DNA from 3 places in the Pseudosulfitobacter sp. SM2401 genome. Region 1 is predicted to be linked to each of the others. Evidence: riboswitches for the same ligand, from Rfam matches in the RefSeq annotation. Region 1 holds a riboswitch; each other region holds the start of a gene.
The links. A riboswitch is a leader RNA that binds a small molecule or an ion and turns the genes downstream of it on or off. The one in region 1 is predicted to bind cobalamin.
Positions count from the first base shown of each region.

Region 2: it holds a riboswitch for cobalamin, as region 1 does, so the genes downstream of both, ACFIO0_RS00715 (CbtB-domain containing protein) here and ACFIO0_RS11685 (DUF1636 family protein) in region 1, are expected to answer to the same signal.
Region 3: it holds a riboswitch for cobalamin, as region 1 does, so the genes downstream of both, ACFIO0_RS00785 (DUF1636 family protein) here and ACFIO0_RS11685 (DUF1636 family protein) in region 1, are expected to answer to the same signal.

Region 1 covers NZ_CP170633.1:2,355,469-2,358,739, forward strand. Annotated here, with positions in the region: gene ACFIO0_RS11680 (cytochrome P450) at 1-1,052, opposite strand, end outside; cobalamin riboswitch at 1,244-1,459, shown strand; gene ACFIO0_RS11685 (DUF1636 family protein) at 1,564-1,962, shown strand; gene ACFIO0_RS11690 (ABC transporter substrate-binding protein) at 2,040-3,059, shown strand; gene ACFIO0_RS11695 (iron chelate uptake ABC transporter family permease subunit) at 3,056-3,271, shown strand, end outside.
Region 2 covers NZ_CP170633.1:139,391-142,661, forward strand. Annotated here, with positions in the region: gene ACFIO0_RS00700 (DUF1636 family protein) at 1-56, shown strand, start outside; gene ACFIO0_RS00705 (hypothetical protein) at 53-541, opposite strand; gene ACFIO0_RS00710 (CbtA family protein) at 572-1,246, opposite strand; gene ACFIO0_RS00715 (CbtB-domain containing protein) at 1,248-1,430, opposite strand; cobalamin riboswitch at 1,463-1,675, opposite strand; gene cobF (precorrin-6A synthase (deacetylating)) at 1,706-2,440, opposite strand; gene cobA (uroporphyrinogen-III C-methyltransferase) at 2,433-3,161, opposite strand; gene ACFIO0_RS00730 (cobyrinate a,c-diamide synthase) at 3,158-3,271, opposite strand, start outside.
Region 3 covers NZ_CP170633.1:153,435-156,705, reverse strand. Annotated here, with positions in the region: gene ACFIO0_RS00805 (hypothetical protein) at 1-138, shown strand, start outside; partial or broken gene ACFIO0_RS00800 (cob(I)yrinic acid a,c-diamide adenosyltransferase) at 175-312, opposite strand; gene ACFIO0_RS00795 (hypothetical protein) at 311-772, opposite strand; gene cobO (cob(I)yrinic acid a,c-diamide adenosyltransferase) at 859-1,467, opposite strand; cobalamin riboswitch at 1,507-1,731, shown strand; gene ACFIO0_RS00785 (DUF1636 family protein) at 1,824-2,219, shown strand; gene cobW (cobalamin biosynthesis protein CobW) at 2,216-3,250, shown strand; gene cobN (cobaltochelatase subunit CobN) at 3,255-3,271, shown strand, end outside.

The DNA.
Region 1 (3,271 bases):
GCCAGCGTCAGCCCGACGCAAACATGCGGACCACCGGCAAAGGCCAGATGACGGTTCGGCTTGCGGCTGATGTCGAAATGCGCAGGATCTGCAAACACGTCAGGATCACGGTTTGCGGCCCCGATACACAGGTGCAGGTTCGTGCCTTGCGGGATGGTCATACCGCCGATTTCAACCTCGCGCGCGGTCTCGCGATTGCCGAACTGGTTGGGCGAGGCGATGCGCAACACTTCCTCAACCACGCCCGCCATCAAGCCCGGATCGCCCAGCGCCAAGGCGCGTTGATCGGGATTGTCATGCAACAACGCCAGCCCGTTGCCAATCAGATTGGTGGTGGTTTCGTGCCCCGCATTCAGGATGAAAATACAGTTCTGGATCAACTCGATTTCGCTCAGCTGCCCTTGGGTGTCGCCGATGATCAACCGCGTCAGCACGTCGGTTTCAGGATCACCTGGGGTCGCCTTGCGCCGCGCGATCAGGTCCTGAAGGTAGGTTTTGAACTCGCTCGCCGCCGTGTGACCACGCTGTAGTTGCGCATCCGTCAGCACCGGTTCCAGCGCGCCCAAAATCGCCAGCGACCAGTCGCGCAAGGGTGCGCGTTCCTCCATGGGAATGTCGAGCAGATTGCCGATGATCTGGATCGGAATGATGCTGGCGAAATCCTCGATCAAATCAGGCGTGCGGGGCATTTGGGCCAACAGGTGGTCAACCGTTTCGATCAATCCTGATTCCATCCGCGCAATTGCGCGCGGTGCCAACGCCCCCGCCATGATCCGGCGCACACGGCTGTGCAACGGCGGATCGTTGAACACGAGGCTGGTCGTGTGATGTTCAAACAACGGCGAGCCGACACCGAATTTCGGCGCAAATGCTGCCTGTTTGTCAGACGTAAACGTCGCCGTATCCTTATACACCCGCTCCAAATCGCTGTGTTTGGACAGGATAAACGACCCATCCGGTTGCGGATGCACGGGCGCATGTTTCAAAAGCGCATCGTAATATTGAAACGGGTTTTCGTGGAAATCACGCGGAAGGGATGCGAGGGTCAGCATTTAAGCGGTTCATTTCTCAGCAAAATTGGGTGTCTCAAAAGGTCTGTGATCATTTCTATACTGCGCTGCCTGAAAATGAGACAGTTTTATTCATGTAGGCCAAACCAACCCGACCTTCGCAAAATGTCACCGGTCCAACAGCAACAATCAGCCTCCGGTTTGTATTTCGATTGACGACACGGAACGCTATGCGCAAATATCGCCCAGATGGTTCTCAAAACCCGCAAAGGGTGGAGGGATGAAAAGGGAATACGGTGAGGTCTAGCCAATTGGCACCGACTCCGTGACTGCCCCCGCAACTGTGAGCGGCGAGCGCCCCCGAACGATCCACTGGCCAAAAGGCTGGGAAGGATTGGGGAAGCTGTGACCCGCAAGTCAGGAGACCTGCCATCATCAATGAAACTCGAACCGGGCGGGGTGTCCGGACTGGAGGCCATGATGGTTTTTACAGGCAACGCGCCTGCGCACTTACATGTTCCGATCCAAGCCCCGCTGCGCCGCGGAGGGCTGCATGGACCGAACAAAACACACAATTTCCGTAAGCACATCGTGCCGACACAAAGGGACCGACTGTAAACCCGGCCTTGAACTGATCGCACGCCTGCGTGCCGCATTAGACGCGGCAGGCGGGGTGTTCGCAGCTGATTTAGAAATATCTGGCGTTGCCAGCATGGCAGGTTGCGACCGGCCGTGCACTGTTGCCTATCACGCGACGGCAAAAGCCACCTACCTGTTTGGGGACATTGCCCCGGATCAGGATATGTCCGATCTGGTGGCGTTTGCAGATCAGTATCGCGCCCGCAACGATGGCTGGTTTTCCCCCACAACGCCCCCCGAAAAACGACACAGCGCACCACTGGCAAAAGTGCCTGCCGCCCTCATTTACGCAAAAGACGAATGTGTCCAATGACCAGCCGTTTCAGCAGCGCCCGTCGCGTATTTGCGCATTCCAAATCCCCCAGTCTTTCAATTCAGGAGAAAACCAACATGCAGACTGCATTTGCCCTTGTCGCCGCCATCACCGTAAACGCCTTTGCAACGGGCGCTGCCGCGCAGCCTACAGATTACCCGTTGTCCCTGACCAATTGCGGGCGCGACATCACGATTGACCGCGCCCCCCAAAGCACCATCACCATTGGGCAATCGGCAACGGAAATCATCTATGCTCTGGGTCTTGCGGACAAGGTTGTCGCCACCTCGGTCTGGTTCAGCGCAGTTCTGCCGGAATTCGCCGACGCAAACAGCCGGATCGAGCGTTTGGCAGACAACGACCCCAGTTTCGAGAGCGTCGTGAGCAAAAATCCTGATTTGGTCGCCGTCCAGTACGAATGGCATGTGGGCCCGTCTGGCATCGTCGGCACCCACGAAATGTTCGCCGATCTGGGTATCGCGACCTACACGATCCCCGCGGATTGCGACACCAAGGACAACACGACCGGCGGTGACGGCACGCGCACGGGCACATTCACGCCCAGCTCGATTTACAAAGGCATCAAAGAACTGTCGGCGATTTATGACGTTCAGGACGCAGGTTTGGAACTGGTCGCAAGTCTCAAATCCCGTGAGGCGGACGCAATCGAAATGGCGCAAAACCTTGCTCTGCCCGACGACATAACAGCCGCCTTTTGGTTCTCGTCCGCCGATCTTCAGACTGATCCCTACATGGCCGGACGGATGGGCGCGCCGGGGTACATGATGGACCAGCTTGGCATCGAAAATGTCGTGCAATCGGACGAGGAATGGCCGACTGTCGGATGGGAAACGATCGCCCGCGCCGACCCGACAGTTCTGGTCATTGCCGAGATGGATCGCCGCCGCTACCCCGCCGACAACATTGAGGCGAAACTTGAATTTCTGCGCACAGATCCCGTTGCCAGCCAGATGACAGCAGTGCGAAAGGGCCGCGTCGTCGTCATGGATGCCCACGCCATGAGCGCGACCATGCGCACGATATTTGGTCTGGAAACCTTGGCGATGGCACTCAGCACATTCGAGTTCGGGTCTTGACCGATGCCGCAGTACTGACACGCCCGCGCCCCGTCAGACTGGGGTGGCTTGCACCTGTCGTGCTTGTGATTTCGATCATCACGGGTGCTTGCATCGGAGAAACCGGAATACCGGTTGCAACCGTCTTTCAAGTGATCGCCAACAAGCTTTTCGGGGCTGGCTATCCTGTGGGGCGCATTGATGAGGGCATCATCTGGGAATACCGTCTCAGC
Region 2 (3,271 bases), 2.0 Mb from region 1:
GCCCTTTGGGCAAGCTGCGCGACAACCTGCGTGCCCGCATTCCGGCGTTGGATTAATTCGTCACCGGAATTGACACGCGCAGCAGTTCATTGCCCACAGCCAAGGGGCGGTGATCGTTGGAATTGAGCTCGACTTCGACAGTCACATCGCCTTCGGGCAAATGTTCGATGTGCAGCCAATTCCCATAAATCCGCGCGATTTTCTCACCGTTCACATAGGCATGCGCGTGGCCTTCACCGTCGACGTGGGTCAGGCTGGCGCTTTGCGGTGTGAACCGGAAATTCGTGACTTCGATTTGCAGGTTCCAGCCGGACATCGGGTCTTTGACCACGGTTGCCGCGACTGTCGGTGCGTTGTCGTCGGCGGGTAGTGAAATTGGTTGCATCGCTGCGTGGTCATGCCCGTTGCTCTGCATCGCGCCGTGATCCGTGGCATGGTCGTGACCATTCAAAGTGACGCCATAAGACGCGGCCACCAAAAAACCGATGCCTGATCCAAAAACCAAGCCGATCACCAACAACATCATTCGACGATCCATCATACGATCCTTCTTTGGGAATGGACGAAGAGCCTAAGCCGCTTCGCCTTCTTTGTTCCAGAAATACGCGCAAAATGCACCAAGAATGATCCAAGCCGCCAGTCCGATGCCCAAAGAACGGGCAGCAAACAGCGCGCCCAGTTCAGTCGGAACCGGCCCTGCAAATGCATCAGGCTGCGGTGCCCCAACGATATGCGGCAACATCAGCAGCAGGGCAGCCGCCGCGATCCCGTACATGTTGAATCGAAAGGCCAGTATCCACATCGCACCAGCCGCCATCGCAACGGTTGCAAACCACCAGAACTGGCGCAGTTGAACGTCTGCGGCAGCGACGCCCGGAACTTCGGGGGGCAGGGACATCGCAGGGGCCAGCTGGGCTGCGACAAAGCCGGCCAAACCCCAGATCATACCCATGCGCGGCGTGACCAAAGCGTCGTCTGCCGTGCTCATCACTGCAACAAGGATCAGCGCGTAGCCGCAATAAACCATCATCGTGAACAACACGCTTAGGCCGTTGCGCATCAGATCAAAGCCGGGCAATTCAGGCGTCGCCGTATTGGGCAGACCGCCGAAATGAACCAGCTGACCGGTTTCATAAAGTTCAGCGTGCAATAGAACAGGTTGCACGAATGCGAGCTGCAGCAGGGCGACAAGCAACCCAGCCACAGCACCAGCGAACACCGCGCTGGTCACAAGACGTGAAAACATTTTAGTGGCAGGGAAAGCCGGTTGCGTGACGCACGTCGTGTGCTGCGTCGTGCAAAGCAGCCGCTTGAACGTGGCCGGTTACAAAAATAATTCCAACGCCCATCAGCACGGCAAATGCGGCTGTCAGCAGGTTGGAACGTGCAGAGGTTTGTGGGGCCGCGATGGCTTTTACGTTCGTGTTCATCTGTCTTCTCCTTGCTGTCACACCCGACAGCGTTAATTACGTTTCAGCCCGGCAGGTCTCCTGGCTTGCGTGTCATCACGTGGCTCTGACCTTCCCTACCCAATCATTGGGCAAGTGGTATTTTCAAAGCCCGCTCTTCGCATACAGTCGCGGGGGCGGCCTGGGCATCAGTTGTCTTGAACCTAACCCAATTCCCTCTTCGTTTGTCGACAAAACCGACAAACACCAAGCCCTTTACGTCTAACTGCTTTGGAACGAGTCGCGCAAGAGGCGACTTACGTGCGGCGGCGCAATAAATACGCGTCCATGATCCAGCCGTGATCGGCGCGGGCCTGTGCACGGGTTTCGATGATGTCCGCACAGACGTCTGCCAGCGGGCCGGACCGGATCACTTGGTTCTCCATCCCCAAATAGGCACCCCACCAGATGTCGTAGTCTGCCAAGGCCAAGGTTTGGAAGGCGCAGTTTCCATCCAGCATGAACACTGCCGTATCCGCATCTTTGGGCCAGCCATGGTCGCGTAATTGACGGCCTGTGGCCACAACAAACGGCGCGCCAATGTCGTTGATCGGGATGGCATGGGCGGCGGTAAGCGCTTGTAAAGACGTGATGCCTGCGATCACTTTGATCTTGGGGTAGGGCGTTAGGCGCGACGCGATCCGCAGCGAACTGTCGTACAGCGACGGATCCCCCCAGATCAGCAGGGCCGCAGTTTCGGCCGTGCCGGCAGCCGCTTTCCACGCCTCGGCAATCGCGTCGTGCCAAAGATCGACGTTGTTCAGATAATCGCCATCAGCTGCGCGGGTGGGCAGATCGAATTCGATGATTTTTGCGGCACAGTCTGGCGCGACAGTGTCGATGATCTGACGGCGCAAATCCGCGAGGTCGGATTTTTGATCGCCCTTGCGCGGAATCAGAATCGTTTCGGCCCGCTGAATGGCGCGCGCGCCCTCGAATGTCAGGTGGTCTGGATTGCCAGTCCCGATGCCGATCAGGGTCAGTTCACGCATCGTCATCATCCGCAAGCGGGCCGTACAGGATCAGGGCAGCGGCGGTGCCGATTTCGGAGGCCAAATCATCGGCCAATTGTTGGATCGTGGTGCGGCGCAAAACTTGGTCAGGGGTGCTGACGGCCTCGGCCAACAAGGCGGGCGTGTCGGCGGGCAAACCATGGGCAATCAACTGCGCGGCAAGGGCGGGAAACGTGCGTTTGCCCATGAACACAACCGTGGTCGCCTTTGGGTCGGCCAATGCGGTCAAGTTCGCATCATCGGGCAGCATGCCGTTCACGTCATGGCCGGTCACAAACTGCACACGACGCGCGGTCAAACGACGGGTCAGCGGAATGCCAGCAGCGGCTGCGGCGGCACAAGCCGATGGAATTCCTGGAATAATTTCGTAGGGGATGCCCGCAGCTTTCAGTGCAACCATTTCTTCCTCGAGGCGACCGAACATGCCACCATCGCCGCTTTTCAAGCGAACAACGCGCGCGCCTGTGGCCGCGTAGTCAACCAGCAATTGCGACACGTGGGACTGTTTGGGCGATGCGCGACCGGCGCGTTTGCCGACGCCAACCAGATCCGCGCCCGCCGCCGCATGGGTCAGGATCGGGCCAGAGGACAGGTCGTCAAACAGCACCGCTTCGGCCCGTTTCAAACGGTCCACGGCCTTAAGCGTCAGCAGCTCTGGATCACCGGGACCGGAGCCCACAAAGCTGACAAAACCCGTCACGATTCTGCCTCGGCGATCAGGTGGAAAAACGTACCGGTCGTGTGGCCTTTGATCGATCCGGTTTCGGGCACGGGCGCACCTTCGGCGTCCAAAACCTCGGCCAAGGGGGC
Region 3 (3,271 bases), 2.0 Mb from region 1:
CACATCTTGAACAAAGGGTTCCCCGTGGGCGGAATGCTCATCCATGTGTGGGACAATGGGATCATCGACTGGATAGAAGGTTACCTTTTTGACGATGAGTGGTCATCATACAACGAAATGGAATACACAATAGAGTGACGGCCAATTGGTTAAGCTGTGACACGTGGGTGTCCCTTAAAACTCCACACCTTTCTGCGCCTTGATCCCATCGCGGAACGGATGCTTGACCAGCGTCATTTCCGTCACCAGATCCGCCGCCTCGATCAACTCTTCTTTCGCGCTCCACCCCATCAAAACCACGCGCGGCTTCTCACCTAGACTCTCGGTCTACATACTGATGGCACTCTAGCTCAAAAACACCAAACGCCTCAAAACAAATCGGGACGATCCACGCCAGGCCTCTTGAGAAATCCGCCACCATCGTGCCTTCTAAAACCGGATAGCTGTCATGCGTGACAAAGCTGATGGTGCCTTTGCTATACTCAGATACGTACATCGCCCACATTTCCCTATCCGTTTTAGGTGGGAACAGCGTGAAACTGACCAGTTCTTTGGCACGGATTTTCGCCATCACCAGATCAAGAACATCTTTCTCGCTGCCCTCAAGATCGGCAAGGTCATAGACGTCGCATCCCAACGGAGCCGCTTGAAATCGATTGTTGACAGAACAACGCCATCCCGACGCCGGAAGCCTTTCAAAGAACTCCCGCCAATTGTTTTCGTCGGGGGTTTGATCAGGTTTTACCTGAACCGTTCCATTGTCAGCGCCCATTCACTTTCCTTCCTGAACAGCTTTCGTCTAGTTTGATATCGGATCAGGTTTGACATGACCCTAACCGTCAAAAGAAAGCGTTAGTCCTAAAACTCCACACCCTTCTGCGCCTTGATCCCATCGCGGAACGGGTGCTTTACGTTGCCCATTTCCGTCACCATATCCGCCGCCTCGATCAGCTCTTCTTTGGCATTGCGTCCCGTCAACACAACATGCGTCATGAACGGCTTTTGTTCTTGCAAGAATTCAACGACCTCGTCGATATCCAGATAGTCATTGCGCAGGGCGATGTTGATTTCGTCCAGCAAAACGAACTGGATCTTGGGGTCCAGAATCACTTCTTTGGCCTGTTCCCAGCCTGCGCGCGCTGCCGCAATATCGCGTTCGCGGTCTTGGGTTTCCCACGTAAATCCTTCGCCAGACACGATGAATTTGCACTCGTCGGCGAACCGTTCTGTCAGAAACGTGCGCTCGCCCGTCGCCCAGTTTCCCTTGATGAATTGCACCACAGCGCAGGGCATTTCATGGGCGATGCAGCGCATTATCATACCGAAACCACTGGAGGATTTGCCTTTGCCCGGCCCCGTGTGCACGACGATCAGACCCTTCTCTTCGGTCTTGGTTTCCATCATGCGATCACGGGCGGCTTTGATCTTTTTCATTTTCTCGGTGTGACGGGTGTTCGTATCGGTCATGGGATGCTCCGCAAATGCTTGACAACAAGGGCCCACAGAGGCAATGCCTTGCGTGCTGGTGCCTGTTCTAGAACAGGTGAAAAGGGAATGCGATAGGGGTAACACCACGTGATGGTATCACCCCCAAGCGCAGCCGCCCCCGCGACCGTGACCGGAAAGGTCGCCCAAACCCACTGACGCAACACGTCGGGAAGGATGGGCAACCGCCAAGGGAAACCTTGATATCCGCAAGCCGGGAGACCTGCCAGCAGACGCGACGTAGACCAAACCGGACGGGGTGTTCCGGGCATGTGATCCCCTGAAGTGCAGGGTGTCGGATGGCCCAACTCTTTCCCTCAACTCTTGAGGCCAAATGAATGACTGAGACCAATCTAGAACCTGTAGAATTGCTGGTCTGCACGACCTGCAAAATGGGTCGCGCCATCGAAGACGACACGCAGCGCCCCGGCAATCTTTTGCACAAAGCGCTGGCAGAACAGGATTTCCCCGAAGGCGTCACCGTGCGCGCGGTGGAATGTTTCACCAACTGCAAAGGCGGATGCAACATCATGGTGCGCGGCGGCAATCGCTACGCCTATGTCTACGGCAACCTTGATCCCGACACCCAGCTCGACATCATCGTTGACGGCGCGACACGCTATTACAACACCGCCGACGGGCTGGTGCCGTGGCGCGAACGCCCCGAACATTTCCGCAAAAACTGCGTTGCCCGAATTCCACCACTGACCCTGCCACAGGATGCTGTAAAATGAGCGATCTCGCCAAACTTCCCGTCACCGTCATCACCGGCTTTCTCGGCGCGGGTAAAACCACGCTGATCCGCCACCTGATCCAGAACCCCCAAGGCAAACGGCTTGCCGTCGTCGTCAATGAATTTGGCGATGTGGGTGTGGACGGCGAGATTTTGAAATCCTGCGCGATCCCCGATTGCCCTGCGGAAAACATCATGGAGCTGTCGAACGGCTGTATCTGCTGCACCGTCGCCGATGACTTTATTCCGACGATCGAAGCACTGATGGCCCTCGAGCCGCGCCCCGATCACATCCTGATCGAAACCTCTGGTCTGGCCCTGCCCAAACCGCTGCTCAAGGCGTTTGACTGGCCAGATATTCGCTCCAAAATCACCGTCGATGGTGTGATCGCATTGGCGGACGCCGAAGCCGTGGCCGATGGTCGTTTCGCCCCCAACGTCGCCGCGGTCGACGCCCAGCGCGAAGCCGACGACAGCCTTGATCACGAAACACCGCTGTCCGAAGTGTTCGAGGATCAGATCAGCTGCGCCGACATCATCCTGCTGACGAAAACCGACCTTGCAGGCCCCGACGGCATCGCATCGGCCCGCGCCGTGATCGAAGCCGAAGCACCACGCAAATTGCCTATCGTTGAAATCAGCGAAGGCATCGTCGACCCGCGCGTGATCCTCGGGCTAGAGGCAGCAGCCGAAGACGACATGGACGCCCGCCCCTCGCATCACGACGGCCATGACGATCACGAACACGATGATTTTGAATCCATCGTGGTCGAAATCCCTGAAATCGACGATCCCGCAGACCTCGTTGCCCGGATCGAAGCCATGGCCAAGTCGCAAAACATCCTGCGCGTCAAAGGCTACGCGGCTGTCACCGGCAAACCGATGCGCCTGTTGGTCCAAGCCGTTGGTGCCCGCGTACGCCACCAGTTTGACCAACCGTGGGGGGCGCAAGAACGCCGTGGCCGCCTCGTGGTTATCGCTGAGCACGACGACGTCAACCCCGACGCGATCCGCGCCGCACTCGTGGGCTAATGCAATGCACGTCGTCTTTCG